Regions from separate parts of the Paenibacillus sp. sgz302115 genome, predicted to be linked through region 1. Evidence: riboswitches for the same ligand, from Rfam matches in the RefSeq annotation. Region 1 holds a riboswitch; each other region holds the start of a gene.
What was found. A riboswitch is a leader RNA that binds a small molecule or an ion and turns the genes downstream of it on or off. The one in region 1 is predicted to bind thiamine pyrophosphate.

Region 1 (7,592 bases):
GTACCAATCGGAAATCCGATCAAGGTCAGCCGAAGCGTAGCAGCCGTATGTGCCCAGATACCGGAGGCGTTGCCCCGGGATTCGCGGGCGATGTCACCGGGACTCGGCAGCATCCAGGAAGGAACATGCAGCACCGAAACCGCCAATTGCCAAGCCCCCAAAAACAAGATGACCGCCACAAGGGGCGGCCAGATCTGCTTCCAATAGGCTCTCACGGCCGGTATTTTTCCGTCAGCTTGTCCATGCTGATTCCGCTGGGATTATGGGCGATCTTGATCTGTGAGATGACGCTGGGGCTGCCGGATTCAATGAGTGCGTGGTGCATTTGGCGGACCACTTCAAGCAGCTCTTCCAGTTCACCCTCCATTGTTGTCTCAAGCGGGTTCACCTGGTGTTTGACGCCGGATTGCTGAATAACTTCAATGGCCTTGTCCACATAAGGGATAGAGTCCTCGTTGTTCGGAGTTTTGGGAATGACTTGAATGCTGAGCAGTGTGTTTGCCATGCGGATCAGATCCTTTCGATTTTGGAATTATATTATAGGGTTATAGCCTACTTGCCTTCCGGTAAAAAATCATTCGTGAACGCAGAAGCGGCGTCCAGCGGCTTATCCAGCAGCTTCAGTCCGTACATCCAGTCGGCATAATTCTGCCAGATTTCGGTTTTCTGCTCGCCCCAACGGGCGGCATCGTCCTTGTATTTCGGACTGAGCCATTTCTGGCTGGCCAGAACCAGCTTGGGATCAAGATCAGGCACGGCTTTGGACAAAATAGCGGCAGCCTCCTCCGGCTTGTCAATCGCGTATTGATATCCTTTCGACGTAGCCGCAAGGAAAGCCTTCACCACTTCGGGGTGCTCGGCAATTTCCTTCTCGCTTGTGGTAAGTACCGGGGTGTAGTAATCCAGTTGTGGTGCGTAATCCTTCAAATACAGCATATCCAGCGGTTCCCCGCGCAGCTCGGCTTCAATGCCGGTCCATGCGTAGAAAATCCAGGCGAAATCAATGTCCCGCTTCACGGCAGTGAAGAAGTCGGCTTCGCCGATATTGACCAGCTTCACCTTTTTGACATCTCCGCCTTCGGGGTCCATAATCGCCTTCATTGCCGCTTCTTCAGCAGGTGAGCCCCAGCCGCCGTAGGTTTTGCCTTCGAAATCCTTCGGCGTCTTGATATTGCGGTCCTTCGGCGCGGCAAAGCCTGAGGTATTATGCTGAATGATTGCGGCGATAGATACAAGCGGCACACCCTGCAGACGGGCCAGCGTGAGCGCCTCCTGGGCACTGATGCCAAAAGCGGCTTCGCCTGATGTCACCATCGTATCGGCTCCCGCCGATCCTGGCTGCACAATTTCTACGTCCAGGCCTTCTTCCTTGTAATATCCCAGCTCTTTAGCCGCATAGAGGCCGGTATGGTTCGTATTCGGCGTCCAGTCGAGCGCGACCTTGATTTTGGTCAGCTCCTTGGGGGCTTCCGTGCCTGCAGCCGTTGCTTCAGGGGCGGCGGTTCCGTTCCCGGACGAAGGAGCGGCGTTGCCGCCGGCATTACCGTTGTTGCTGCCGCAGCCGGCCATGACGATGACCAGCATGCAGCTGATGCAGAGCATTAGTGCTTTTTTGACTCCCATTTCTTCTCTTCTCTCCTTCCAGCTAGCCTCAGTCTTCCAATTTCTGATGATGTTCATACCAAAAAAGCGCCCCGGAGACCGGGACGCCAATGTAACGTAAGGTGGGTTCGCTATAGGCCGCGAGCGGCAGTAAGCAGGTGACGATTCCTACGCTGGCATTATCCAGATCAGGTATAAGGGTCAGTATCTTTGAGGGATACAATCTCAGCCGGCCAATTCCAGCACCCCTGGTACTATGAAGTTATGGGCATTGCTGTGTTCTTACGGTGTATTATAGACTGTCTCCTTCAGAATTGTCCAGTAGCGGACCTCCAAATGGCAGGGACCGGAATTCAATACCTTCAGAAAGGGTACACTAACCTGACGCAAATTTTAGCGAAAAATCAAACCGGTATTAGAAAGGAGCTTTTTCGTCAATGGACAACAGAGAGCTGGAGCAGGCAATCATCAAAGCGCTGGATGACAATAAGTTCGGTTCCTTCGGAACGATAGAAGCCGGCAACAAACCTAAGGTGCGCTATATGGCGGTTTTTCACGAGGGGCTTCAGATCTACTTGGCAACGAGCCGCAAGACGCATAAGGTAGAGGAGCTGAAGGATAACCCGCATGCTTTTCTGCTGCTTGGATATGAGCAGGGCGGCGGCAAGGATGTGCTGGAGATTGAGGCCACGGCTGACGTTACCAAGGATGAAGGCCTGCGTTCTAAAGTATGGAATAAAGAGCTGGAAAAGTGGTTCAAAGGGCCGGATGATCCCGATTATGTGATTCTTGAGCTTACGCCGACACGGATAGAGTATCTGGGCAAAAACAAGGAAAGCGGGGTTTGGCAGCGCTCGGCGGCACTCTCCGGAAAATAAGCATTGAAGGCGGAACAGGGCCATCTTGAACCTTAGGGTTTGAGATGGTCTTTTTCTCGTTGAAATGAACCTGAGTCAATTTTATCCAATATTATTGAAAATAATGGGATTATTTAGTATAATGTTTATGTTGTTGTATTTTTATGGTTTTTTATACTAAAAACAAAAAGGAGAGTAGTAGAATGAAAAAGACAATCTTAATTCTTTCAACGGCTCTGGCTTTACTCGCAGTGCCAACAAGTGCTGCATTTGCTCAAGCTCAAAATGTAAACGCTCCCCAAAGTGGAATTATTAGCCCTATGGATACCAAGAATCAGGGTGGCATTCTTCCGAAGAATGGAGAAATCAGCATTTATTTTGATTATTCATACAGTGATGGATCTAATCTTCGTTTCTGGTTGGGGGACGATAATCAAAAAGGGATGAAGCTTGTTATTTATGATCCGAAGGGCAACCAAATTGCGTCTGGGGATACCACGTCCAGGCCAGATTATCAGGTACTAATAGAACTTAATAAGGATAATAACTCTCTAAAGGAAGGGGAGTACAAGGCAAAAATCGTTTCTAATGATGGTGATGGTGGTTGGGATTATTCATACAGCTTTTCAGCAAGATCATTTTAAGTAATCTTGAACCATTGTATGTAGCCCAACAGAACGAAAACAGAAACCAGCAAGTCTCCAAGTAATCTGGAGCTTTGCTGGTTTTTTGCAATTTTATAATGAGGCAGCTTGTCTTATCCGTAATTATGGGAAATCATGCTATACTTTTGCACAGAAAGGATTGAGGCTGATGAGCGTTACATTGCTGTATGTTGAAGACGACCGGGAGATTGGCAGCGCTGTCTCTGCGGATCTGCGTGAGCGGGAATATGCCGTCCGCTGGCTGGAGAGCGGAGAGGGGGCGGTAGAAGCTGCGGCGGGCTGCCAGCTTGCGATTCTTGATGTGATGCTGCCGGGTCTGGATGGCTTCACCGTCGGGCAGCGGCTAAAGCGGACCTATCCGAATCTCCCCATTCTGATGCTCTCCGCCCGGACCTCAATTGATGATAAGCTTCAGGGCCTGGAGTTCGCCGATGATTATTTAACGAAGCCGTTTCACCCCGATGAGCTGGCCGCGCGGATTGAGGTGTTGTTAAGACGGACGGGAGCAGCCACGACTGTGCCGCTGGCGCTGAAGCACCTCATGGTATACGAAGGAGACAACCGGATTATAGAGGCAGCCACCGGCAAGGAAATTTTGCTGACCGGCAAGCAGTTTCAAATTTTCTCCTATTTGCTGCGCCATCTCGGCCAGATTTTGACGAAGGAGCAGATCTACGAGGCCGTCTGGGGAGAAAGTTATATAGAGGGTGATAAGACGCTCATGGTGCATATCCGTTACCTGCGCGAGAAGCTGGAGCTTGATCCGGCCGCGCCGGAGATCATTGAGACGGTCCGGGGGATCGGCTACAGGGTAAGAGCATGAGGGGAATGGGCCGTTTTCGCAAGCTCCACAGCTCGCTCCTCTCACGTTACCTGCTGATCATCATGGCTGCGCTGCTGTTTATTCCCATTGTACTTCCGTTGACCATAGGATTGTATGGCTTCTTCAATAACATGGCCGGGGAGAAACCTCCGGAGGAATATGCCCCGTATGAAGACATTTTAGTGCTGGAAAATATTTGGCATAAGGAAGCGGCGGGACTTCTTGGCGAGCCTGCTGAGGTGATTAACGCGCGGCTGCGAGAGTTAAAGGTAACCTACAACCTGGCTTCGATGTTCTGGGTAGATGGAGATGGGCGTACCCGGCTGTCGCTGGATTCTGCTGAGCCGAAGCTTTGGAAACAAAATGAACGGTACTCCATCCCTTCACAGTGGACCGCTGCAGAGGCGATTTCCTTCATGAAAAAGAGCCAGGATCTGCAGCCGCTCGCCATTGTCGCTTTTGTGGGAGACCGTGCGGAAGCCGGAGAAGGCTACATGGTGATGCAAATTCCTGCCGTCATCAAGGAGCAGACCTCTTTTGCAGGGCTTGATTCATGGTACACGGTAGTTATGGCTACATTTTTTATTGGCTTCATCATTGTATCGTTGCTGTTCTTTGTCCAAATCCGCAAAAGGCTGCTGCGTCTGGAGACGGCTATGGCCTTCACGGGAGAAGCGGGATTGCCTGAGTCCATTGCTCTGGGGAAGCCTGATGAGATTGGCCGTCTGGAGGAGGCCTTTAATACGATGGTCACCGAGCTTGCCGCCAGCCGTGCACGAGAGGCGGAAGAGGAAGGGCTGCGCAAGCGTCTCGTATCCGATTTGTCGCATGATCTGCGCACTCCCCTTACCGTGATCCGCAGCCATCTTCATGTGCTGGGCAAGGAAACGCTGACGCCCCGGGGACAGGAATCGCTGAAGCTGATGGATGAACGGATCGAGAGTCTTGGCGGGCTGATCGAAAATCTGCTGTCCTACAACCTGCTAAGCAGCGGACGAATGAAGCTGAATCTCGAGCGCAAGGATGTGCTGAGAATGCTGCGGGAGAGTGCTGCGGCCTGGTATCCGCTGTGGGAGAAGGAAGGCTTTCAGATTGAAATTGACCTGGAAGGTGAACCGCTCTATTGGATAGTGGATGAGAGCTGGTTCCGCCGCATTCTGGATAATCTGTTTCAAAATATTGTCCGCCACGCACGGAGCGGCCTCTATGTCCGCGTGGCAGCGGAGGTCCGGGACGGCGAGCCGGTGATTGTCATCAGCGACCACGGCAGCGGAATTGGCAGTGCCAGCGACTCTAAAGGAGCGGGTCTGGGTTTGTCCATCGTCGATCTGCTGCTCAAGCGGATGAAGCTGGATTGGAAGGTGGACAGCACCAGGCAAGGCACCAGCATCGTAATTCTAAGCCTGGCGCAAGAAAATTTAAACAAAACTTAAACTTGCTGCCGCCGTGCTTTTAACCTCGGGACGTTATGCTGGTTACCGAGGTGAAGAGAATGAAGGAAACAGTGATCGAAACAAGGGATTTATTGAAGGAATACCGCGGACGGGCTGCGGTGGAGCATCTGAACCTGAACATAAGCAAAGGGGAAATCTACGGCTTCCTGGGGCCAAACGGCGCAGGCAAAACTACGACAATCCGCATGCTGCTGGGACTGATTAAGCCAACCTCGGGAAGCATTGAAATTTTTGGGCAGGAGCTTCGGCGGAATAAGCTGCAAATTCTGCGCAAGGTGGGGTCTTTGGTGGAATCGCCGTCCTATTACGGCCATCTAAGTGCCCTGGACAATCTGGAAGCCCTCCGCCGCATTCTTGACGTACCTAAGTCACGTATAGCTGAAGTGCTGGACATCGTTTCCCTAACAGGGGAAGAAAAGCGGCCCGTAAAGGGCTTCTCTCTCGGCATGAAGCAGCGGCTTGGCATTGCCGCTGCGCTGTTGGGCAGACCGGAGCTGCTGATTCTCGACGAGCCTACCAACGGCCTTGACCCGTCGGGTATCCAGGAGATCCGCTCGCTGATCAAGCGGCTCCCTGAGGAAGAAGGGATTACCGTCCTTGTATCCAGCCATCTGCTGAGCGAAATTGAGCAAATGGCGGGAACCGTCGGCATTATCCGTTCGGGGCGGATGGTCTATCAGGATACGATTGCCCACCTGCAGCAGCAGGCGGCCGGTGATCTCCGCCTTGCCGTGTCCGAGCCGGAAGAGGCGCTGGCTCTGGCTATCCGGCGGGGCTGCGGAGGAACGCTCCAGGAAGGACGTTTGACACTGCCCCGGATGAGCGATGCTCGGGTGGCGCTGTTAGTCAAGGAGCTGGTCGAGAACGGCCATGCGATCTACCGGGTGGAGGAACGCAGACAATCACTCGAAGAGTTCTTCCTGCAGGTGGTTGAAGGAGGGCAGTCATCATGATGTGGCGGTCGTCCTCAGCGGATTGGCTGAAAATCCGCGGCAAAGGGCTATGGTTCCTTGTCTTCCTCGGCCCGATTGGACTGATTGCCATGCAGGGGCTAAACTTCGGAATCCGTTTGGATTATCTGACGAAGCAATACCAGTCTGATCTATGGGGAGGACTGCTTGATAATATCGCCAATTTCGTGCCGGTGGCGCTCTATCTGGGCGGTACGCTGATCTGCTCGCTAATGGCGAATGTGGAGCATCAGACGAGTTCATGGAAGCAGCTGCTGGCGCTGCCCATCTCCCGGACCGCCGTATTTATGTCCAAGCTGCTGCTGTGTCTGCTGCTTGTCGCTGTCTCCTGCCTGCTGCTGTCAGTGGGCACGGTAGGTTTAGGATATCTGCTCGGCTTCGGCGATCAGCCGGTTCCCTATGCGAAGGTGATGCAAATCGGGTTCGCTTCCTATGCTGCGGCGCTGCCTGTGATCTCCTTGCAGCTATGGCTCTCCTTGTCCAGCCGCAATCAGACCCTGCCTGTTTCGTGTGGCATTACCCTATCGCTGGCGAGTTTTTTCACGGCATTTCTGTCCGAATGGGTTCCCTTGACTTGGCCTACTTTGGCCTGGAGCGCTTCCCGGCCCTGGTTGTTTAGCGGGGCGGGGCTGTTGCTGGGACTGCTGCTCTTGCTGCCGGGAGCCCTGCATTTCGCGCGAAAGGATGTGAATTGATCATGAGAATCTTCTTGAGGGTCCTGTCCGCAGAAAGACTGAAGATATCCAAATCCTTCGTGTGGCTGTTGGTCGTAGGCAGTCCTGTGATCGCCCTGCTCATCGGTGGACTCGCCAATATGGAGGAGTTTGGGGAGCGTATCACCTGGCAGGTGCTGCTTAGTGTCATGTCAATGGTTCATGCTATTCTTTTTCTTCCGATACTGTCGGGCATTTTCGCGGCACTGATCTGCCGGGCCGAGCATGCTGACGGCGGCTGGAAAATGCTGCTCTCGCTGCCCGTGACGCGCTCTTCCGTATATTTTGCAAAATATACTATGGTTATGGGGTTGCTGGCCGCTGTGCAGTTGCTGTTCCTTGCGGCACTGCTCGGCATAGGCGTGGTGCGCGGCGTTGACGGGCCTGTACCTTGGACGATGATCTTGTCCAGCGTATTCGGCGGCTGGTTCGCCTGCCTGCCGCTGGCTGCATTGCAGCTCGCAGTATCGCTGAGCTGGAGCAGCTTTGGCGCTCCGCTGGCGCTGA
Region 2 (7,592 bases), on a different contig from region 1:
CTCGGCCGCACGCTCGGGAATCCATTCCTGCTCCGGCGCAGCCAGGCAAAAGCCGATTTCATCGCTCTCACGGGCGATTTTAACCCATTCGTCTTCCGTCAGCTTCTCAAGGGCCATCGGCAGCAGAATATTTTCTTCCTTAAAGATCATTTCATTGACTTCCTGAATAATATTCGCCAGTATTGCGCTGATCTCCTCAGGTTGACCGTTGTACGGGCTGAGCGCCGCCTTGGCTTCTTTGATCATGTTCCGGATGCCGTCATCCACGCCCCACATAACCTTCGTCGGACCGTAAATACCGTATTTCTCAAGATAAGGAAACAGCAAATTCTCCTTGCGGCTATAGTGCTTGTCAAGATCAAGCAGCAGGCTCAAATCCTCCAGCAGCTTGAAGATGATCTCTTCACTGGCGTTCTTCTGAAATTTACCGGCATGCAGCTCCAGACGGAAGTTAACCAGGCGTTCGATCTCGCGGTTCTCCAGCTTGAAGGTATGCACCGGATGGCCCGGCTGCTCTTCAGGTTTGTTAGAGCGATGAATTTCCTCGATGGAGCCCTTGAAAATAGCCGTGTGCACAGAGCACAGGCGCTGCACCTCCGATACGGGGATTCCCTCCTCCGTCATCAGCGAATGCTCCATCGCGGAAATTTCCGCTACTGTGACGTCACCAACAGCCTCTGCGAAGCGCGCTTTGACCTCCTCCACACTTTTCCCGGCATGCAGCTCCTTAATGATCTCCTTAAGCATGGTCTGGCGGCGTGTCTGCTCAGGAATATTCGCTTCACGATTGTTAATCAGTTCGCTCATTGTTCTCTCTCCTTTTAACTTTGGATTTATAACTGCACTCTATTCAAGGAACTCAAAGCCGTGGCGCTCAAAAGCCAGCCGGACGGTTTCAAGATCCATTCTCTTTAATTTGACTCCTTTGGATAAGGTCATGAACCTGCCGGCCGTCTGCAGCATTCCGGGCCTCGTAATATCGTGGAAACCCAGCTCCACCATAATGTCTACGACCTCCGGATGCCGGTTCACCAACTCGAATATGGACTCCTCCAGGCTCAGCTTTTTGCTCATGTGCCCTCCTCCTCCAGCTTTGCATCTCACTAATTGATAACCTTTCTCAACAACAGCTTAGCACAGGGCATATAGGCAGATTGTGATTGTAATCACTAAGTTAAAAAAAGAGCTGCACCCAAGTAGAAACGGCTACGCCGTCCATATAAGGACGGCATCCGTTTCAGCGAGAAATATAAGAATAAAGTATAGGGTGAAACTTATACTTTTTTATATTTACAAAAAAGCTGCCTCCGTCAGCCTTTTACGGAATGGGAAACAGCCTCTGCAATATTAGAAACTTTACTTTATTTCATGGAATTTCGAATACCGTGCGAAATCCGCATGCTGCAGAATTTAGGACCGCACATGGAGCAAAAATGCGCAAGTTTAGCTCCTTCCGCAGGCAGAGTCTCATCGTGATATTCCAGTGCCCGCTCCGGGTCCAGCGACAGATGGAACTGGTCACGCCAGCGGAACTCGAACCGCGCCTTGGACAGCGCGTTGTCCCGTTCTTGCGCCCCTGGATGCCCTTTGGCCAGGTCGGCAGCATGTGCTGCGATTTTGTAGGTAATGACACCCTCGCGCACATCATTCTTGTTCGGCAGTCCCAAGTGCTCCTTGGGCGTAACGTAGCAGAGCATGGCTGTTCCGAACCAGCCGATCATCGCGGCACCGATTGCAGAGGTAATATGATCATAGCCAGGGGCAATGTCTGTGGTCAACGGACCGAGCGTGTAAAAGGGGGCCTCCTGGCAAAGCTCCAGTTGCTTATCCATGTTCTCCTTGATCTTATGCATCGGCACATGGCCCGGACCTTCTACCATTACCTGAACATCATGCTTAGAGGCCAAGGCTGTCAGTTCACCAAGCGTCTCCAGTTCAGCGAACTGGGCTTCGTCATTGGCATCGGCAATGGAACCGGGGCGCAGACCGTCCCCCAGGGAAAAGGCCACGTCGTATGTCTTCATGATCCCGCATATCTCTTCAAAATGCGTATACAGGAAATTCTCCTGCTGATGAGCAAGACACCATGCTGCCATAATCGAGCCCCCGCGCGAAACAATCCCTGTCATTCGCCCGGCAGTAAGCGGAATATAACGCAACAGCACTCCGGCATGAATGGTGAAATAATCCACACCCTGCTCCGCCTGTTCGATAAGTGTGTCCCGGTACAGTTCCCACGTCAAATCCTCGGCTATGCCGCCCACCTTTTCCAACGCCTGATAAATCGGCACAGTGCCAATGGGCACAGGAGAGTTGCGGATGATCCATTCACGGGTAGTATGAATCTGCTTGCCAGTGGAGAGATCCATAATGGTATCAGCACCCCAGCGGGTGGCCCATCTCATTTTCTCTACCTCTTCCTCAATTGAAGAAGAAACGGCGGAATTCCCGATGTTCGCGTTAATCTTCACCAGAAAATTACGGCCGATGATCATCGGTTCACTCTCCGGGTGGTTAATATTCGATGGGATGATTGCCCTCCCGGCAGCCACCTCATCCCTTACATATTCCGGCGTTGTGTTCTCACGGATTGCAATGAACTCCATTTCCGGTGTAATGATGCCCTTCCGCGCATAATGCAGTTGGGTTACATTTCTGCCTTTAGACGCTCTTAAGGGACGCCGCAGCAAACCGGAAAAGCCTTCTGCCTCCAAAAAGTCTGCCGTATTTCCGTCATCACCGGCCTGCTTCATTCGCCCTGCGTATTCCTCCGAATCCCCGCGCTCTGCAATCCAGCATAGACGGTGCGGCGGCAGTCCTCTGCGGACATCAGTTTCTACAGCAGCATCGGTATAGATCCCACTCGTGTCATAGACACGCAGCGGTGCGTTATCCTCATCACCGGCCACACCCTCGGTTCGGCTCAGGCTGATCTCACGCATTGGGACTTGAATATCCGGGCGCGAGCCCTCCACATAGACTTTACGGCTTGCAGGGAACCCCAAAAGACTTACTTCTTCCTTCTTCACTGTTTCTGACATCTCTTCTCCTCCTCCAGGCTCTGGGAGCCAAGTTGCAGACAAGAAAATGCAGCAAAAAAGCCGCTCCACCTGGAGCGGCTTTATCTATGAACAGCCAAAAAAGACTGCGCTCAATAAAAGGTCCGGCTCCACTTTCCTACGCTGGTATGATCCAGATCAGGTTCAAGGGTCCGGGAATTCAATTTTCCCGTCTCAGCCCATTCAGGCTCCCCTAGTGGGTATCTTATCTGATTACATTCAATCTACTTGCCATGGTGTTTTTTGTCAACCTCGGCGTTGCCCAGCTATTATTTATCCAGTGTTTCGCTCCAGTCATGCACCATCGTGCCTTCCAGGTACTTCTCCGCATCCATCGCAGCCATACAGCCGGTTCCCGCTGCCGAGATCGCCTGGCGGTAACGGGTATCCTGCACGTCGCCGCAAGCAAACACGCCCGGAATATTGGTTTCCGTTGTCCCCGGATTCACCACGATATATCCATTCTCGTCCGTTGTAATCTGACCGCCCAGGAAAGCCGTATTCGGCGTATGTCCGATAGCGACGAATACGCCGTCCGCTTCCACAAGCTCCTCAAGACCTGTCTCGTTGTTGCGGACCGTCAGTCCTTTAACACCGGAATCGCCGAGGGTTATTTCAAGCGGGGTCCGGTTCAGCGCCCAGGCAACCTTGCTGTTCCCGCGCGCCCGGTCCTGCATAATCTTCGAAGCGCGCAGCTCCGAACGGCGGTGGACCAGCGTTACGCTGGAAGCGAACCGTGTCAGGAAGCTGGCTTCCTCCATCGCAGAGTCGCCGCCGCCGACTACGATAATCTTTTTGCCGCGGAAGAAGAAGCCGTCACAGGTTGCACAAGTGCTGACACCGCGTCCGACGTTCTCCTGTTCCCCCGGTATGCCTAGATATCTAGCCGACGCACCGGTCGAAATAATAACCGTTTCCGCCTCCAGTACGCCCAGGCCATCCACGGTGATTTTGAAAGGACGCTGCGAGAAATCGACGGATTCCACCCAGCCGTTCTTAAATTCAGCACCAAAGCGCTCCGCCTGCTTGCGCATATTGTCCATCAGATCCGGACCCATAATCCCTTCGGGAAAGCCCGGAAAGTTCTCCACCTCTGTCGTCGTTGTCAGCTGTCCTCCCGGCTGCAAACCCTCAATTACCAGCGGGTTAAGATTCGCACGCGCCAGATAAATCGCGGCAGTCAGACCGGCAGGACCTGTTCCGATTACAATTGTTTTGTACATTAGTGTGGCCTCCTCACAAGCGGATTTAATTTAAGAAGCAATGGTCTTACTGGCTCCACCAAAGCGGGTGGACCCTCTGCGGGCAACTGGAGCTATTCTCAGATATTTTCGGTAAAAGGGGGTAAAATACCCGCCTCCGGTCCATCATCCCCGATGCCGCATTCGCTTTGGATCCGCCGCGCATAGCGGCTTACCATAGAGACGGAAACCCCGTAACGCTGGGCGGCTTCACGGTAGGTGACAGGACGGCCGTGCAGCTTCGCAATCAGATACTCCAATGCCGCGCACCAGCCTCCGTCATGCCGGAACAAAGGTACATCCGGGTACAAGCTGCCTATGAACTGGCGCCAAAGGAGCTCGGCAGCCTTCTTCTGAACGGCATCATATCTCCGGTCCATCATGGCTACTGTATGATCAATAATCTGCTGCCAGTCCTCTTTCCACTCTGGGGGGCCTTTATGGCTTGGTGCAGCAGTGTGCTGTACCCCCTTGGATGCCGGGTTCTCGTCCGGGCTGCCGCCAATCAGCCGCTGCAGGTTTATGAGAGCGTCCTCCTGCAGCGGCTCTTGCCCAAGCCCGCCCTGCAGAGCGCCGGAGATTTCTTCGTCCTCGATCCAGCGGAGCGCCTCCGTTACTTGAAGCTTCGTGTTCGCGTCGCCGTAGCGCAGCGCCCAGAAGAACGAAGCCCGCAGCAGCGGATTATTCCGTACTTCCTCGGTGAATTTATCTGTGTTGTCCTTCCACTGCTTAAGCTGCTCCTGAAAAGGCAACTGATAATTGTAGCTGACAGGAGCCATAGGCCGGCCTTCAGCCTGTGCCAGCTGCAGCTGTGACAGGAAAAATTTCGGCACAGCCGATTCCGGGTCCAGCTTGGCAGCCTGACGCCAGCAGCGTACAGCTTCACTGTACAGGCCGCTGTTGCTAGCCGCCGCCGCACAGTAATGATACAGGCCGGCATCTCCACCGACCTCCTCGTCCTTCAGCAGGCGGCGGAAATGACCGTAGGCTGTTCTATGCTTACCCAGAATCCCCATCGTCGTAGCCATTTTAAACACATGCTCCTGATGAAAAGGCACTGTGGCTTCAAGCATGCGCAGCAGAGCGGCGAGCTGGTCCTTGTCACCTGCATACTGCAGAAAAATTGCCATATTGCAGAGCGCATGCAGATTGCCCGGATCCTGCTCCAGCACCTCGGCCAGGCATTCCTTGGCTTTCATAAACCTGCCCATATAAAAATAGGCAAGAGCCAGATTGTTACGCGCCGCCAGAAAATCCGGGGTGTTCTCGACAATTTCTTCAAGCAGCTTAACCGCTTGCGGAAACTTTCCTTCTTCCAGGAGGCTCCGGGCCCGGTCGTGCTCCACTAAGCCTTCCCGGCTGCGGATACGGACAAGCGGCGCAGGACGGTTCAGCTCATACTGCAGCAGCTCCATCAGCTCTTCGGACTCAGCCAGAAACTCCCCGCGGGCATCCTCCTCCAGATACGTCATAAGACTGCGTTCCGCCTCTTCAAAGTTTTCCATATTAGCAAAGTTATTAGCCATATAGAAATGGCATTCTGTCATTGCAGGATCAATCTTTTCCAGCACATGGGTCAAAATGTCGTTGGACGCCTCATAATTCCCCATCTCAGATAATATACCCGCCATATTGCAATGATTCACCGGGTTCTCCGGCTCATATTCAACAGCTTTGCGGAAATTCTTTAATGCCTTATCATATTGAAAGCGGTCCAATGACCGTACAGCTCTCTCAAAGAAAAAATTGGCATCCAGAGTGACGGGAATAACATTTCCGTTCCCCGCATCATTCTCTGAAGTTCTCTCTATCATGGAAGCAAGGCACCTCCCTTTATAAGCTTCCTAATTCTCACGAAAAATAGGAGAGCAGCGGCAAACGGCCTGCCCAGGCTCCTATTTACGCCCCTTCGTTTCCATTTCTGGTCTCGACTGTCTTCACACAGTATACCACATGTTCCATGGGGATTCTCAAGATCAAAGGCAACTCTTCGGGAGGAAAAAGCTTGAAAGACCCGGCTTCCGACAGAAAAGACGCAGAAATTAAATTTCTGCGTCTCTGAACAGCTTATCTATAGAACCGCCTTCGATGATAATACGTGTGGCCTCTGCCAGCATAGGGGCTACGGACAATACGGTGAAGCGGCTGGAATGATCATCCGGCAGCGCGATAGAATCGGTAACAATCACTTCATCTATATTGGGATGATCCATACGGACAATAGCGTCCCCGGAAAATAATCCATGCGTGGCGCAAACAATGCTGTTCTTAGCCCCCCGCTCCTTCAAGCCTTCGACCACATTTACAATCGTTGTTCCCGTATCAATCAGATCCTCAATGATGATAGGGGTCCGCCCCTCTACATCACCGATCACATGGGTGATGACCGATTCGTTATGCGCCGGACGTTTCTTGATCATAATCGCGAACGGGGAATCGAGGCGGCTGGCCAGCTTCTCGGCCATAGAGGCGCGGCCGGCATCTGGAGAAACGACAACCAGATCCGTCAGCCCTTTCACCTTCAGATATCCGCTGATCAGATCCAGCGCCGTCAGATGATCCACCGGAATGTTAAAAAAGCCTTGAATGGCCGCCGCGTGCAGATCAATCGTTATCACGCGGGAAGCTCCTGCAGTGGTAAGCACATCGGCAACCATCTTGGCCGATATCGGCTCACGCGGCGCGGATTTGCGTTCCTGCCGGGCATAGCCGTAATAAGGAACAATAATATTTACAGTTCTTGCTGATGCGCGTTTGGCGGCATCAATCATAACCAGCAGCTCAACGAACAACTCATTAATGGGATGCGCGAGGGATTGCACCAAAAATACGTCACAGTTCCGGATGCTTTCTTCATAATGCACATAAATCTCGCCGCTCTTGAAGCGGGTCAGCTTAATCTGGCCCAGCGGGGCACCCAGACGCTCCGCAATATCTGCGGCCAGCTTCGGATTCGACGAACCGGAAAAAATACGCAATTGATGATGATGCATTATTACCCTCCTGAGGATCAAAATTTATAGTTCAAACGGAACAGTTGTACGAAGACGGCCCTCAAACACCGCCAATTCACGGAAGCCTGTGCGCCATAGCAGGCTCCGCGCTTCCTGCAGGCCGTCTCCCAGCTTCATTGGATCATGGGCGTCAGACCCCAAGGTGAGCGGAATATTCAGCGCCAGCGCCTGCTGCAGCACATGCTCCGCCGGAAACATCTCGGCGCAGGGCTTCGTCAGCCCGGAAGCATTAAGCTCCATGGCAATCCCGCTGCTTGCTATTGCCTTCAGCGCATCCA
Region 3 (7,592 bases), on a different contig from region 1:
GCGGGCGTTGCCCGCAAGCCGGGCATGAGCCGCGATGATCTCGTGAATACGAATGCTTCCATCGTGAAATCAGTCTGTGAGAATGTGAAGCGGGTCGCTCCCGAATCCATTGTCATCATTCTGAGCAACCCGGTGGATGCTATGACTTATGTGGCCTACAAGACGCTGGGCTTTCCTAAGAACCGCGTCATTGGCCAATCCGGCGTGCTGGATACCGCGCGTTATTGTACCTTCATCGCGCAGGAGCTTAACGTGTCTGTGGAGGATGTGCGCGGCTTTGTGCTGGGCGGCCACGGGGATGACATGGTTCCGCTGGTCCGCTACTCCAGTGTCAGCGGCATTCCGATTGAGACGCTGATTCCTGCACAGCGGATTGCCGAGATTGTGCAGCGCACGCGTGTCGGCGGCGGTGAAATCGTCAGCCTGCTCGGCAACGGCAGCGCCTATTATGCGCCTGCGGCTTCGCTGGTGCAGATGGCAGAAGCGATACTGAAGGACAAGAAACGGATTATTCCTGTGATCGCCCTGCTTGAAGGGGAATACGGCTATGATAGTCTGTTCATGGGAGTTCCGGCGCTGCTGGGTGCGGATGGCATTGGGAAGATTTATGAGCTGGAGCTGACGCCGGAAGAGAAAGCGGCCCTGGATAAGTCTGCCGATTCAATACGTGCGATTACTGCAGTAGTTACAATCTAAATTCCGGCTAGAAGCCCTCATTTGCTATTAAGAAATGAGGGCTTTTCTTTTCATCTGCTATTTGGTTGGGTATAATAGTAATGTAACTTATATCACAGCGAAAAGTGAGGAGAGTATAGTATGGATCGGATTTTCTTTTTCTTACATATGATCGGGACACTGGCACTTGGTTTCTATCTGGTTCTGCCGTTTATTCTGAGCAGCACGGCAAAGCTGTCCGCTCCAGCCAAGGAGGGAACACTGAGCGCAATTGGCGGCTTTAACCGCTTCGCTCAATACGGGCTGGTTGTTCAATTGCTGACTGGCGGTTATATGATCTCGAAGGGGGATTATACCGTAGCCTGGATGGTTGTTGTGGTTGTACTGCTGCTCGCAATGTTCGCCCTGGGCGGGATTATGGGCAAGCCGCTGCGCCTGGCCGCAGCCGGAATGCGCGAGAACCGTGATGTTACGGCCCACACTGCAAAGCTGCGCACCATGAGCCTGCTGCTGATGGTCGTGCTGATTGTGATGATGTTTTTTATGGTGTACAGACATATTATTTAAGCTGAACCGGGCAATCAGTGGTTGACGTCAGGAGGGGGAGGAAAGAGCTATTTTCGTGTCAATGCCGGAACGAGTGTGAACATGAAGTGAACATCAAAATAGCGGTAAATTCGCTCTCTATTCTAGGCTGGGACAGACGTTTCAGGAAGATAGCGGGAAAGCGTCCTCATAAGTACTCAAGCCTATCCTGCTAAAAACGAGGGGGTTCCAGGCAGCCACTTCATGGCTCATGGGACCCCCTCTTCTTGTAGTATAGTTGTTGCTCACAGCAGCTCCTCCAGCGCAAACACATTACTTTTCTCAAATTCCTCCAGGATGCCGGGCGGCAGCAGGGTCTGAGCCTCAAGCTTGGTGCTCCATTTATAAGCCGCATGCTCTTCCGAGAGCAGTACTGTATCTTCTTGTGACCGGCACAGGTAGGTGATGATGACTAGCTGCCTGCCCGGATCGCTCAGAAAGGAGGATGCATATAAAAGTGCTCCTACAGCTACCGTAAGCCCGGTCTCCTCCCTGATCTCCCGCACCAGCGCGGCCTCCAGGCCTTCTCCGAATTCAATTTTCCCTCCCGGGCATTCCCAACTCCCTGCCCCTACAGAATCCTCCGCAGCGCGCTGTACAAGCAGAATTTTGCCTTTATGCACAATAACTCCTTTGACGGCAACGACGATGCTCCTTGAATTTCTGGTCATAAATGTGCCTGCCTCCTTAACCTAACCTCGTTGTTCCGTCCAAATCTCCATGCCTGACAAACACAATGTTCTCTAAATTATATCTGGTGTCTTCACGAAAAACGACTGTATGTGGTAAAGATAATTCAGCTATATAAGCTGAACTAAAGAACTACCAAAAGGCAGAAGTGGCGGAGGGGAAGTTTGGAACTGTAGGAGCGGTAGCGTCCGCCTTTGTCTTCAAGTTTTACAGCACACCCGACGCATAATCCAAGCCCCATAAGCCATCCTAAAACGATGATGCTACTTCCATAGTTGCACAGCGAAAGGAGACAAGGATCATGCCAAACAATCAAGCCACACAAACCTTACCCCCGCAGGAGCAGAAGCAACAGCCCGGGATTGAGAGCCAGATGAAGCCACTGCCGGAATTCGAGACGTCAGCCTATAAGGCGGCAGGCAAGCTGCTGGGCAAGGCGGCGCTTATTACTGGGGGTGACAGCGGCATTGGGCGCGCGGTGGCTGTTCATTTTGCCAAGGAAGGCGCGGATGTCGTTGTTTCTTATCTGAATGAGCATTCGGATGCCGAAGAGACCAAACGCCAGGTGGAGCAGGAAGGCCGCAAATGTATTTTGGTAGCCGGTGATATCGGTGTGGAAGCCTTCTGCCAGGATCTGATTAAAAAGACGGTGGACGGACTGGGCAAGCTGGACATCCTGATCAACAATGCCGCCGAGCAGCATCCGCAGGACAAGATTGAGAATATCACTTCCGAGCAGCTTGAACGTACCTTCCGCACGAATATTTTCTCTATGTTCTACTTGACCAAGGCGGCAATGCCCCATCTGAAAAAAGGCTCCACGATCATCAACACGACCTCCATCACGGCCTATAGGGGCAGCCCGCAGCTGCTGGACTATTCGTCCACCAAAGGCGCAATTCTCAGCTTCACCCGGTCACTCTCGATGAATCTGGCGGAACAGGGCATTCGTGTCAACGCTGTCGCGCCGGGTCCAGTCTGGACTCCGCTTATCCCGTCTTCCTTTGACGCCAAGAAGGTCAGCGAGTTCGGCGGCACACAGCCGATGAAACGCCCCGGCCAACCGGAGGAGCTGGCACCCGCCTATGTCTATCTCGCTTCTGAGGATTCATCCTATGTAAGCGGACAGGTGATTCATGTCAATGGCGGCGAGATTATAAACGGCTAACAGGAGCATTGATGCTCTATAAATCAGGTGTAAGAGCGTACCTCTGCGGTCCGCTCTTTTTGCTGCGCATGCTCATTGGTAACTTCTCATATCATTTCTATAGCTTTTTCGAGGAAAACTATGTTAATATGAAGCACGTCAGCAACTGAATATGAATTTGCCACTAGGGGTGCCGCAAGGCTGAGACGAACCTGACCGTTCGGACCCTTTGAACCTGATCTGGTTTATACCAGCGTAGGAAAGTGTGAACGAATGACTGCAGCGGGGCTTATCCTTCAGCCCGTATTCCTGTATATATTTCCGACTGCCTCCTATTGCTGGGGGCGGTTTTTTTGTGTTTGGTGTTGCAGCAACAACAATGAATGAAGGTGAACCGCTTGGCTGAAATTCATTTGATTTCGGACGGGAAGCTTGGGCCGGAGCGGTTGATTGCACTTGCTGCGGCTGTGCATCCACTTGTGGATTATATCCATCTGCGGGAAAAGCATTTGTCCGCCCGGGAGCTGCTGAACCTGACGGAGCAATTGATCAGGGCGGGAATCTCAGCGGCCAAGCTGATCATTAATGACCGTCTTGATGTTGCCCTTGCGGCCGGCGCGGGCGGTGTCCAGCTTGCCTGGCACAGCCTGCCGCCTGCTGCTGCCCGCGCCGCTGCTCCCGGCCTGCGGCTGGGGAGGTCGGTGCATTCTGCGGAGGAGGCCGCAGAAGCGGGAGAACAGGGGGCGGATTACTGCCTGTTCGGGCATGTGTTTGCCACAGCTTGCAAGCGGGGACAGCAAGAGCGTGGCCTTGATCTGCTGAGAGCAGCCGTGCGGGGCAGCAGCATTCCCCTGATTGCCATCGGCGGGATTGAACCGGGCAACGCTGGCCGGATTGTGCGGCAGGGCGCCGCAGGGATTGCGGTGATGTCCGGCATTTGCAGCAGCGCAGATCCTGTGGCTGCCGCTAAGGCTTACAGAGCGGCGGTGCAGAATAATTCCAGCGCGGCGGCTGTGAATATCGCTGATTCTTTTGGCGGAGGAGGTGAACAGGCGTGAAGCTGATCATTAATGGGAAAGCCGGGGTGTATGCAGAAGACTGCCGGACATTGGCCGACCTGCTATGCCTCCCTGAGTGGAACGGAAGGCTTGTAATTGTGGAGCTGAACGGTGAGATTGTCCCCAAAGACAATTACGGAGAAACGCTGCTCAGCGAAGGCGACCGGATAGAGCTGGTGCATTTTGTAGGCGGGGGCTGAGCTATTGTGAACAAAAATATTTATCAGGAGGCGGGTTCATGTTAGATCCATTGATTATTGGCGGCATTTCTTTATCCAGCCGTTTATTCATAGGTACAGGAAAATATAGCCGGAACACTCTGATTCCCGAGGTCATCGCACGTTCAGGCTCACAGGTGATTACGGTTGCTCTGCGCCGGGTTGATCCGGAGAGCAAAGACAATATTGTCAGCCATATTCCTGCCCATATGACGCTGCTGCCCAATACCTCAGGGGCTAGAACTGCTGAAGAGGCGGTGCGCATTGCGAGACTGGCTAGAGCGGCCGGCCTTGGCAATTGGGTCAAGATTGAGATCATTAACGATCAGAAGTATCTGCTGCCGGATAACCTGGAGACGATTCGGGCTACGGAAATTCTGGCCGCTGACGGCTTCGTAGTGCTTCCGTATATGAGCCCGGATCTGTCAGCAGCCATTCAGATGAAGAAGGCGGGAGCCGCCGCCATCATGCCGCTTGGCTCCCCGATAGGCTCGAACCGTGGCTTGAAGACGAAGGAGCTGCTGCGGATTCTGATTGCCGAGGTGGAGCTTCCCATTATTGTGGACGCGGGAATCGGCAAGCCGTCCGAAGCAGCAGAGGCGATGGAGCTTGGCGCAGCGGCTGTGCTGCTTAACACGGCTATCGCTACGGCCCGTGATCCGCTGCTGATGGCCGAAGCGTTCCGCGATGCGGTAACCGCAGGCCGCAAAGCCTACTTGGCCGGACTAGGGCCGGTGGAAGAGACTGCCGTAGCATCTTCGCCCTTGACGGGTTTTCTGCAGTGCCTTACGGAAATGGGGGAGGAACATGAGCTTTTATGAGACACTGACCCGTCTGGAGCAGCTTCCTTACGAAGCTTTATGGAAAGCATATCAGGTGGAGGATGTGAGGCGGGCAATCCGCAAGGAGCATCTGGAAGAGCGGGATCTTCAAGCCCTGCTGTCCCCGGCTGCGGAGACTTGTCTGGAGGAGATGGCCCAGCGTGCGCAGCAGCTGACCCGTTCGCATTTTGGACATGTCATGCAGATGTTCACACCGATGTATCTCGCCGACTTCTGCGTGAATCACTGCACTTATTGCAGCTTTAGCTCCATATATGATTTTCCGCGAAAAAGATTGACGTCGGAGCAGGTGGGGCAAGAGGGACGGGCGATTTCCGCCACAGGTCTCCGGCACATCCTGCTGCTTACTGGGGAATCCCGCAGGGAAAGTCCGGCCTCCTACGTGAAGGAATGCGTGGAAATCCTCCGCAAATATTTCTCTTCCATCAGCATCGAGGTGAACCCGCTGTCCACGGAGGAATATAAGGAGCTTAGGGAGGCTGGAGTGGACGGCTTGACGCTGTATCAGGAGGTCTATCATCAGGAGACGTACCGCAAGCTGCATGTCAAGGGTCCCAAGCGGGTCTACCGCAACCGTCTGGATGCGCCTGAACGGGGCTGCCAGGCCGGGTTCCGCTCGGTGAACATCGGTGCTCTCCTCGGGATGTATGACTGGCGGCAGGAAGCCTTTATGACCGCGATGCATGCACGTTATTTGCAGAACAAATATCCCGAATGCGAAATCGGCCTCTCCGCTCCGCGGTTCCGCCCGTATTTGGGCGAGTTCAACCCGGACAGTGATGTAACCGACCGTGCGCTGGTGCAAATTATTCTGGCTTACCGCCTGTTTCTGCCGCGTGCCGGCCTTACCTTATCCACCCGGGAGCCGGCTGCCTTGCGTGATCATCTGATTCATTTGGGAATCACCAAAATGTCGGCGGGAGTCTCTACAGAGGTAGGAGGCCATACCCAGGAAGGCGGTACTCCGCAGTTCGAAATCTCGGATGAACGGAGTGTGCCTGCAATTGTGGATATGCTGGAGGCAAATGGTCTGCAGCCGGTATTCAAGGATTGGGATTTTTACTAGATCTTGGTAATTATAAAGGAGGCTTAAGTGGAAAAAGTAAACCTAAAACGGGCGCTCCTAGTTTCCTCATACCGCAAGTGGGAAAAAGGAAACCTAATCCAGCTGTATGTGCCTTCAGTCCCTGATTTTAGCCGAAATATTTGGAGGAAATCCCACTAAACCCTGCTGTGGAGCAGAAAGCTGTGAATTAGTTCTACTAATTCCACCTAACTTTTTCAGCTCGGCTGAACGCATGCTGAACCCTGGTTGAACCAGGGTTGAACCCTCTGACAAACCTGGTTGCGGTCAAGGAGATATTCCTATGGTGCGTCCACTCACGAAAATTGAGGGCAGTGTTCCCGCTTCATTCGCAGGTCCGCTACCCTTTACTGCTATTCGCCATTTTCCACGGATTCGTTCCCACCCATTCCGGCGGACAGCTCATCCAGGGACATTTCAAAGCCCGGAGCCATATGGGTCAGGAAGTACTCCATCTCCGGCATTGCCAGCGCGCGCAGCTTCGCGGCGGTCTGCTCCTTGGCGGCGGCGAATTCACGGTTGCCTGCGGCGACCTCCCAGACGCATTTCAGATAGGCGTCCAGGTGATCCGCCGCTTTGACATAACGCAGCAGCCCGGCATCCCCGGAGCCGGGAGGGCTGATCTGCGGCTGCAGGAGCGGCGTGTAGACGGCCGCAAGCTCCGGCGGTATCATCGCCGCCAGCCGTTCGGCGGCGATCCGCTCCATCTCGCGGAAGCTGGACAGCAGACGCGGGTTGTTATGCTTCACCGGCGTGGCGATGTCGCCGGTGAAGACCTCGGCGGCGTCGTGAAACAGCGCCATTGCGGCGGCCCGGTCGGCGTTCAGTGACCGGGCGAAGTGGACATTGCCGATGGAGCAGAGCATATGCGCCAGCAGGGCTACATGGAACGAGTGCTGTGCGACATTTTCAGGAGCGGTGCTGCGCATGAGGCTCCAGCGCTGAATATACTGCAGCCGGTACAGATAGGCGGAAAAATGGTAATTCAATTTTTAGGTAACCCCTTTCATACGTGGCTTAATATGTTATGATAATAACTAATTGTAACAGAGTTTGGACAACCGCGAACGTATGGAGAGGAGCTGGACTAAGGATGCAGCATTTTGAAGACAGCGTGTATAATCTGATCGTAGAGACCTCCACGAATCTGCCGGGCGATGTGCGCCGGGCGGTAGCGAAAGGTCGCGCTATGGAGGACCGGGCGACCCGGTCTGGCTTGGCGCTCACCACCATTGCGCAGAATATCGGCATGGCTGAACTCCAAGTCTCGCCGATCTGTCAGGATACAGGGAT
Region 4 (7,592 bases), on a different contig from region 1:
CTTTTAGTTTCAATGTCCTTGTCGAGCGGAGCTGTGGCATCCTCATGCGCGATCAGGAGGTCCAGCGCCTGCTGCGGCTGCTCCTCCACAAACTTCTGTCCCTTGCGTACCGCATTAATGAACTTCTGGATCTCGGCCTTTGAGTTCTGCAGAGCCTGCTCGCTGGCGACAAGAACCAGCTCATAATAGTCGGGTACGCCGTAATCCGTCGGATCAAGTGAGGTTACGGGATGGCCTTCCTTCTCCAGGATGAGCTGCTCATGGTTAATGAAACCGCCGATAATCCCGTCCACCCGTCCGGTGGAAATGGCGGGAATCAGGTCAAAGCCCACGTCAATCAGATTGACGGCGCCAGGATTGCCTCCATCGGTCTTGACCATAGTTTTCAGCATCGCTTCATAGAGCGGGACGGAGGAATAACCGGCAGCTTTGCCCGCCAGATCTTTGGGACTCTTGATGCCGCTGTCAGCCGGAACCATAAGGTGATTCAGCGGATGCCTTACGATGGCTGCAACAGATTTGACCGGAATCTGCTCTCCCCGGGCCATCAGCACCTGCGGCTGGTAGCTCAGTGCCAGATCAACTTTCCCTCCGGCCACCAGCTTCAGAGCGTCATTGCTGTCAGCAGGCATCTGGATATCCACGTCCAGACCTTCTTCGGCGAAATAGCCATTTTGCTGTGCGGCGTAGAGGAAGGAGTGGACAGCGTTCGGATACCAGTCAAGCATTATGGTGAGCTTGTGGCGCGGCGCGCCTTCTTTGGCCGGAGCAGAACTGGAAGGGGCAGCATTGTTGGATGGTCCACAGCCGCTGGCAGCAACTCCAAGACACAGCAGCAATAAGAGGGGAGCTATGGACAGCTTCCTTTTCCTTACAGAATTTACGTAGCGGATGATTTTCACCGATAAATACCTCTTTTCTTCAAAATGATCCTTTCAAGCAAGGTTATGCTTAGAAACAAAGCGACACCAAGCGCGGACAGCAGGACAACGGCGGCGAACATTTCTGCGCTTTGCAGATTTCCGGCCATCCGGCGGCTGAAATAACCGAGTCCCTTGCTGCCGCCCAGCCATTCGCCGATGGTTGCCCCTATCACACAGTAGACAATGGAGAGCTTGAGTCCAGAGAAAAAAGAAGGCAGCGCCGGCGGAATCTGCGTCTTCCGCAGGATCTGCCAGCGGTTCGCGCCAAGGGTCAGCAGCAGCTCCCGGTATATCGCCCCGCTTTTATGCAGACCGTCATAGGTCCCCACCACCACCGGGAAAAAGGCCGTCAGGAACACCACCGCAACCTTGCTCCACAGCGTATAGCCGAACCACATAATAAAAATGGGCGACAGTGCAATCAGCGGAACCGTCTGGCTGATAACGAGCAGGGGATACAGCGCCTTTTCCAGCGGAGTGAACATGTGCATTCCGGTCCCAAGCAGCAAGCCACAGAACACTGACAGGCCAAACCCAAGCAGTACCTCCTCCAGTGTCGCGGGCAAATGCACTCCGAACAGCAGCCCTCTTTGCCGGACAAGCGCCATGAAGATTGCGGAAGGAGCAGGGAGGATGAACGAGGGGATCAGCCCCAGGCGCGATACGATCTCCCAGACGATAAGAGTAAGCACTGCCAGCATAGCAAAAGGCCCGTAATTCCTAAGTGCTTTTCTACAAAATGCGGCTCTCATATAGCCTCCGCTCCAAATCCTCCCGCAGGGCGACAAACTGCGGTTCATAGTTCATTTTGTAATGTCGTGGGCGCGGCAGCTCTACAGACAGCTCCTGCAAGCCGCCGTCTGCGCCGCCGGACATCAGATAGATCCGGTCGCTGAGCAGCAAGGCCTCCTCCAGATCATGGGTGATGAACAGCACCGTCTTCTCAAGACCGCTCCACAGCGAGAGCAGCCAGCGGTGCAGCTCGCGTTTCGTAATCGCATCCAGCGCCCCGAACGGCTCATCCAGCAGCATCAGCTCATTCCCGGCGGCAAGAGTGCGCAGCAGGGCAACCCTTTGCCGCATCCCGCCGGACAGTTCTGCGGGATAGGCTGTCTCCGTTCCCGCCAGGCCGAAGAGGGACAGCATTTCGCGGATCTGCACAGCGGCCTCGGCCTTGCTGCCAATCTGCTTCAGCTCCCAAGGCAGCAGGCAGTTGTCCAGCACAGTCCGCCAGGGCAGCAGCAGGTCCTGCTGCGGCATATAGGCAACCTGTCCTAAGCGTGAGGAAGGATCTTGAGAGGGGTGCCCGTGAATTCTGATCTCACCGCCGGAGTGGGGCAGAAGTCCGGCAATAATCTTGAAGAGCGTGCTTTTGCCGCAGCCGCTGGCCCCGACAATGGAGATGAATTCGCCCTGGTTGACGTTCATGGATAGCCCGGAGAATACCGGTGCTCCGAATGATGCATCAAAAGAATAGGACAGGTTAGTAATAGAGATCATATTCGTATGTAAGCAAGCCTCCTTTGTATGTAGCGATACTTAATGGACACAATAAAGACCCATCCGTCTCTGGAGGAGACAAATGGGTCTGAAAGGTTCAGGCAGACAGCATGAAGCGGTACCGCTGAGCAATTCTGTTCCACTTCCCTCCGCTGGTATGATCCAGATCAGGTTCCAAGGGTCCGAAGCTTAAGGCTTCGTCTCAGTCGGCAGACTCCCCTAGTGAAATAACAGGTCGATATTGAATTCACAATTGCTAATTAATATATCATATTCAGGCTTGATGTCAACGGAGGAGCAGAGTGAGCGGGTTGTTTTTGGGGATGCTAATCCCGAAGATTTTTCAGATGAGAGGGGACATAGATCATGAAAAAAATAAGCCTGACCATCCTGCTGCTGCTTTCGGTGATACTGGCGGCGGCCTGCGGCAAAAATAGCGGCAACAATGCGGCGGTGCAGTCTGCATCTCCAAGCGAAGGTGTAGCAACAGCTGCCCCGGCAGCGCAGAACAGCCTGGAGGCCATAAAAGCGAGCGGCAAGCTGCGCATCGGAACCGAAGGCACGTATGCACCCTTCACCTTCCATGATGCCACCGGCAAGCTGACGGGATTTGACGTGGAAATCGCCGAGGAGGTAGCCAAACGGATAGGGGTTCAGCCGGAGTTTTTTGAGACGCAGTGGGATGGACTTTTTGCCGGCATGGATGCCAAACGGTTTGATGTGATCTTTAATGAAGTGTCGATTACGGATGAACGCAAGGTGAAATATGCTTTTTCCGATCCATACATTGTCTCCAAGGCAGTGCTGATCGTAAGTGACAAGAATGAAGACATCAAAACCTTTGCAGACCTGAAAGGCAAAAAAGCCGGCCAGTCACTAACCAGCAATCTATCCGCTATCGCCCGTGAGAACGGTGCTGAGATTGTCGCCATTGAGGGCTTCAACCAAGCTATTGACCTGCTGACCTCGGGCCGGATTGATGCAACTGTGAACGATGGTCTGTCCTATCTGGATCTGAAAAAGCAGAGACCGGATGTGAAAATTAAAGTTGTCGATGAAATCGCTGCAGGCTCACATAGTGCGGCTACCTTCCTGAAAGGCAATGAGGAGCTGGTGAAGGCGGTGAACGAAGCGCTGTCAGCCATGAAAAGTGATGGAACGTACCTGAAAATTTCCGAGAAATATTTCGGTGCTGATGTATCCAAATAATAACCGGTGTGTTCGGAGTGTTGGTTCCTGAACCCCTGAGAAGGAGGTCTGATCCGTGGATGACCGCAAAATACAAATTTTCCTTGATTCCTTGTTGCCCCTGCTGAAAGCCGGGGTGGCTTTTACCATTCCGCTGGCTGTGGTCTCCTTCATACTGGGATTGCTGCTTGCCGTGTGTACCGCACTCATCCGGCTTTCGCCGTGGACGCTACCGAAGCTGATTGCGCGATTCTATGTTTGGATCATCCGCGGAACACCGCTGCTGGTTCAGCTATTCATCATTTTCTATGGATTGCCGGCTATGGGGATCATCCTCGATCCGTTTACTGCCGCTACGATTGGCTTCACACTCAGTGTAGGTGCTTATTCCTCCGAGATTGTGCGGGCTGCGGTGCTATCCATTCCTGAAGGTCAGTGGGAAGCGGCATTTTCAGTCGGAATGACCCGCAGGCAAGCGCTTCGGCGGATCATTCTGCCGCAGGCAGCGCGTGTTTCGGTTCCGCCTTTATCCAATTCCTTTATCAGTCTGGTCAAGGATACCTCGCTTGCCGCCACGATTACTTACGTGGAAATTTTCAAAACCGCACAGCAAATAACAGCGACCACTTATGAGCCGATGCTCCTATACACCGAGGCTGCGTTGTTCTATCTGCTGTTCTGTTCCGTACTGTCGGTGCTGCAAAGCTACCTGGAGAAACGGCTTGACCGCTACTCGGCAAGATAAGGAGGAATATCCCGTGATAGAAATCAGTGATGTGCATAAATTTTTCGGTTCGTTGCATGTATTGAAGGGTGTGAATCTCACCGTGGAGGACGGCAAGGTGCTGGTGATCATCGGTCCTTCTGGCTCCGGCAAAACAACACTGCTGCGCTGCTTCAACCTGCTGGAGCGGCCTGACCGGGGAAGCCTGAAGCTGGATGATTTGCAGCTTGAATTTGCACCTACTAGTAAAATCCCGCAGCGTTCGGTACTGGCGCTTCGTCAGAGGACAGGTATGGTCTTTCAATCGTACAACCTGTTCCCGCATATGACCGCACTTGGCAATGTGATGGAGGGTCAGGTTACGGTTCAGAAGCGCTCCAAGGCGGAGGCGCGTAAGCGGGGAATGGAGCTGCTGACCAAGGTTGGCCTGGCAGACAAGGGGAACGCCTATCCGCATCAATTGTCGGGAGGCCAGCAACAGCGGGTGGCCATTGCCCGGGCGATGGCGGTGGAGCCGGAGGTGCTGCTCTTTGATGAGCCAACCTCAGCGCTTGATCCCGAACTGGTAGGCGAAGTACTGAAGGTGATCAGGCAGCTTGCCGCCGAAGGCATGACGATGGTTATCGTCACCCATGAAATGAAATTTGCCGCAGATGTGGCGGACCAGATCATTATGATGGATAAAGGTGTCATTTTGGAGCAGGGCACGCCACAGCAGGTGCTGAAGCATCCAAGGAATCTGCGTGCCTTGCAGTTTTTGAACCGGTTAAGCGGTGAGGAAGAATAAAAACGGCAGTTCAGGCGGGGAATCCCGGCCCGGACTGCCGTTTTGATATTGGAGCTTTTGTCTAGATATTAGCTTTGCGGCGCTGTGCTGGTTTTCAGATATTCCAAAGCGTTGTACACCATAACAGCCGCTTCGGCGCGGGTGATTTCGCTTTTTGGATTAAATTTGCCGCTCGCATCCAGAGTGTTGATCTTGTACTTCAGTGAGCGCTGAACGCTTCCCTGGTAGGAGGGTTCAAGTGCATCCGCATCCTTGATCTCAACAGGAACAAGCTTGATCATCGGCAGATTGCCAACCTTCTCGATCCCTTGAATCAGCAGATTGGTGAACAATTCCTTGGTGATCGGCTTCGAAGGATCAATATCCGGAGCAATTTCGATGCCATTGTAGTGGACGTTGATGAAGGCATCCGCGTACCAGGCGTTGTCCTTTACTTTTGTGAAAATTCCGCTGGCTACAGGCGCTTTGGTGAAATCAATTGCTGCAAGGCTAAGCTGAAGGCCGCCGGAGATAAACTGTATGCCTTGAGCTGTTGTTACCTTGGCTCCGGGCAGGAACTGGGTATCGGAGATCCCTTTGATCAGGCCTTGCTCCTTCAGGGAGTTGATTTTGTCCTTGCCGGCTACGGTGTCAATGTCTTTGAAGCTGCTGTCAGCGGCAAAAATTTGCCCTGCTAGTGAGAATGAGAGAAGCGAAACGGTTGTAATTGCTGCAAAAACGCTTTTTTTGATCATCATCTGAATTCCACCTCTATCAGTAGGGTTAAGGCCGCTTGGCCTGTTCAATTCCCTTGACGGAGAAGAATATGGAAAGGTTGCAGACTCCTTCATATTTGTTCCACACGAATGTCTACATCGTTTCTTGAAACAGCAGGTTTCGGTAGAAATATTCACTGAATCTGGTTTGGAACAGCAGCGCCACTCCTTGCTCCTCTATGGTTACCGATTTCAGTGATTCAGCCTTAACCAGCTTACGGACCATACCCTCTATAGCTTTTATGTCCTTCCGGCGGATTGCGGCTGCGAAGCTTTTGGCGAAGGAGGGGCTTACAGCCAGCTTGCGGTACAGCGGGATCACTGCCTGGGCTATACTGCGGTGCGCCTTTGTATCAAACGTAAACTGCACCGAGCCCGGCAGGATTGTCGTTCCGTTCGTATAGTAATCAACCGGCGACGGAAAAGGAAAGGAGATGAAGTAGCCGATGCCGTTTGTTCCGAAATGCTCCACCTTGGCAAGTGCCGGAATGCGGGCGAGCAGCCTGCCCATCTCACCGAGATCAGAGGTAACGACAGCGGTTGTCCATTGCGAAGCGAAGCTGCGATTGCCGGCGATTTTCCGGTAAAAAGGCAGCATCCTCCAGGCGACCTGGCGCAGAACACGTCCAGTTACAAGAAGCTGGGGTTTCTTGAGGTTTACTTTTACCATCCGAACCATCCTCACTTTGTTAAATCATCTGTCTATTTAAAGTATGGAGCGGGGGCTTTGAACGGTTTGGGCGGATGCTTAATCTACAGGAATGCCAGGTGAATTTCTTTCAGATGGCGGCAAAACCGTTTCTTTTTGATGGCTGGTACTGAATTCCACGAAGGAATGTTATAATAAGGTCAGTGTACTTTTCTTTGGCGGGTATTTTTGTTATGCTTATATCGTAACGATTACTAATTAAATTCCAAGTCTGTGCTTCCTGAAAGGTGGGAAACTAAAGGTGAACCCAATTGCTAAGATCAGCCAGCAGTTCGCTGCGCAAAATTATAAATTGACCCCTCAGCGTGAGGCTATAGTCCAAGTCCTGCTTGATAACGAGCAAGACCATTTGAGCGTGGAAGAGGTATACATGCTGGTGAAAAGCAGCTATCCGCATCTTGGACTTGCGACGGTATACCGTACGCTGGAGCTGCTCTGTGAGCTTCATATTGTAGAAAAGATGAATTTCGGCGATGGCGTTGCCCGCTACGATCTGCGCGGTGATGACCATGCCCATATGCACCACCACCTGATCTGCAATGTCTGCGGCAGGCTGGAGGAAATCAAGGATGACTGGCTCCTTGAGCTTGAACGGCGGCTGGAGCGTGAGTACGGTTTTATCGTTACGGATCACCGTCTGGATTTCAAGGGTACTTACAATACATGCAAACGAAACGGCTGCAAAGGCGAAAAGGAATGCCAGGCAGTATCATGAGCAGGTCCCAATGCCCAGAAAAGTAGACCATGATGAGCGGCGCAACAGGCTGGCGGAAGCCGCATGGCGCATTATCCGCCGCGAAGGGCTGGAGGCCGCTTCTGTCCGGAATGTTGCAAGAGAAGCCGGAATGTCGCTTGGTTCGCTACGGCACTATTTCGCAAGCCAGTCTGATCTGCTGGCCTTCTCGATGAGGCTGGTGTCGGAGCGGGGATATAGCCGTATTGTAGGTTATCAGACCACAGGCAATCCCCGGAAGGATGTAGAGTGCCTGATTGGTGAGCTGATGCC

Region 2: linked by a shared signal. The riboswitch ahead of thiC (phosphomethylpyrimidine synthase ThiC) and the one ahead of AC0LWN_RS32015 (ABC transporter substrate-binding protein) in region 1 are both predicted to bind thiamine pyrophosphate.
Region 3: linked by a shared signal. The riboswitch ahead of AC0LWN_RS17660 (thiamine phosphate synthase) and the one ahead of AC0LWN_RS32015 (ABC transporter substrate-binding protein) in region 1 are both predicted to bind thiamine pyrophosphate.
Region 4: linked by a shared signal. The riboswitch ahead of AC0LWN_RS00600 (ABC transporter ATP-binding protein) and the one ahead of AC0LWN_RS32015 (ABC transporter substrate-binding protein) in region 1 are both predicted to bind thiamine pyrophosphate.

Annotation. Positions count from the first base shown of each region.
Region 1 covers NZ_JBVYOK010000040.1:22,860-30,451, reverse strand. Annotated here, with positions in the region: gene AC0LWN_RS32025 (ABC transporter permease) at 1-215, opposite strand, end outside; gene AC0LWN_RS32020 (thiamine-binding protein) at 212-505, opposite strand; gene AC0LWN_RS32015 (ABC transporter substrate-binding protein) at 553-1,623, opposite strand; TPP riboswitch at 1,750-1,862, opposite strand; gene AC0LWN_RS32010 (pyridoxamine 5'-phosphate oxidase family protein) at 2,040-2,480, shown strand; gene AC0LWN_RS32005 (hypothetical protein) at 2,663-3,103, shown strand; gene AC0LWN_RS32000 (response regulator transcription factor) at 3,273-3,947, shown strand; gene AC0LWN_RS31995 (sensor histidine kinase) at 3,953-5,380, shown strand; gene AC0LWN_RS31990 (ABC transporter ATP-binding protein) at 5,440-6,354, shown strand; gene AC0LWN_RS31985 (ABC transporter permease) at 6,351-7,067, shown strand; gene AC0LWN_RS31980 (ABC transporter permease) at 7,070-7,592, shown strand, end outside.
Region 2 covers NZ_JBVYOK010000036.1:21,775-29,366, forward strand. Annotated here, with positions in the region: gene AC0LWN_RS31345 (DUF438 domain-containing protein) at 1-807, opposite strand, end outside; gene AC0LWN_RS31350 (DUF1858 domain-containing protein) at 847-1,074, opposite strand; gene thiC (phosphomethylpyrimidine synthase ThiC) at 1,362-3,041, opposite strand; TPP riboswitch at 3,158-3,264, opposite strand; gene trxB (thioredoxin-disulfide reductase) at 3,329-4,282, opposite strand; gene AC0LWN_RS31365 (tetratricopeptide repeat protein) at 4,381-6,114, opposite strand; gene AC0LWN_RS31370 (ribose-phosphate diphosphokinase) at 6,343-7,293, opposite strand; gene hisJ (histidinol-phosphatase HisJ) at 7,318-7,592, opposite strand, start outside.
Region 3 covers NZ_JBVYOK010000009.1:11,070-18,661, reverse strand. Annotated here, with positions in the region: gene mdh (malate dehydrogenase) at 1-696, shown strand, start outside; gene AC0LWN_RS17675 (hypothetical protein) at 817-1,242, shown strand; gene AC0LWN_RS17670 (NUDIX hydrolase) at 1,506-1,931, opposite strand; gene AC0LWN_RS17665 (SDR family oxidoreductase) at 2,252-3,118, shown strand; TPP riboswitch at 3,274-3,376, shown strand; gene AC0LWN_RS17660 (thiamine phosphate synthase) at 3,481-4,155, shown strand; gene thiS (sulfur carrier protein ThiS) at 4,152-4,355, shown strand; gene AC0LWN_RS17650 (thiazole synthase) at 4,394-5,194, shown strand; gene thiH (2-iminoacetate synthase ThiH) at 5,181-6,281, shown strand; gene yfbR (5'-deoxynucleotidase) at 6,653-7,288, opposite strand; gene AC0LWN_RS17635 (fumarate hydratase) at 7,393-7,592, shown strand, end outside.
Region 4 covers NZ_JBVYOK010000001.1:133,051-140,642, forward strand. Annotated here, with positions in the region: gene AC0LWN_RS00590 (ABC transporter substrate-binding protein) at 1-902, opposite strand, end outside; gene AC0LWN_RS00595 (ABC transporter permease) at 899-1,675, opposite strand; gene AC0LWN_RS00600 (ABC transporter ATP-binding protein) at 1,656-2,423, opposite strand; TPP riboswitch at 2,551-2,654, opposite strand; gene AC0LWN_RS00605 (amino acid ABC transporter substrate-binding protein) at 2,790-3,632, shown strand; gene AC0LWN_RS00610 (amino acid ABC transporter permease) at 3,688-4,356, shown strand; gene AC0LWN_RS00615 (amino acid ABC transporter ATP-binding protein) at 4,370-5,122, shown strand; gene AC0LWN_RS00620 (S-layer homology domain-containing protein) at 5,191-5,859, opposite strand; gene AC0LWN_RS00625 (hypothetical protein) at 5,972-6,547, opposite strand; gene fur (ferric iron uptake transcriptional regulator) at 6,828-7,301, shown strand; gene AC0LWN_RS00635 (TetR/AcrR family transcriptional regulator) at 7,312-7,592, shown strand, end outside.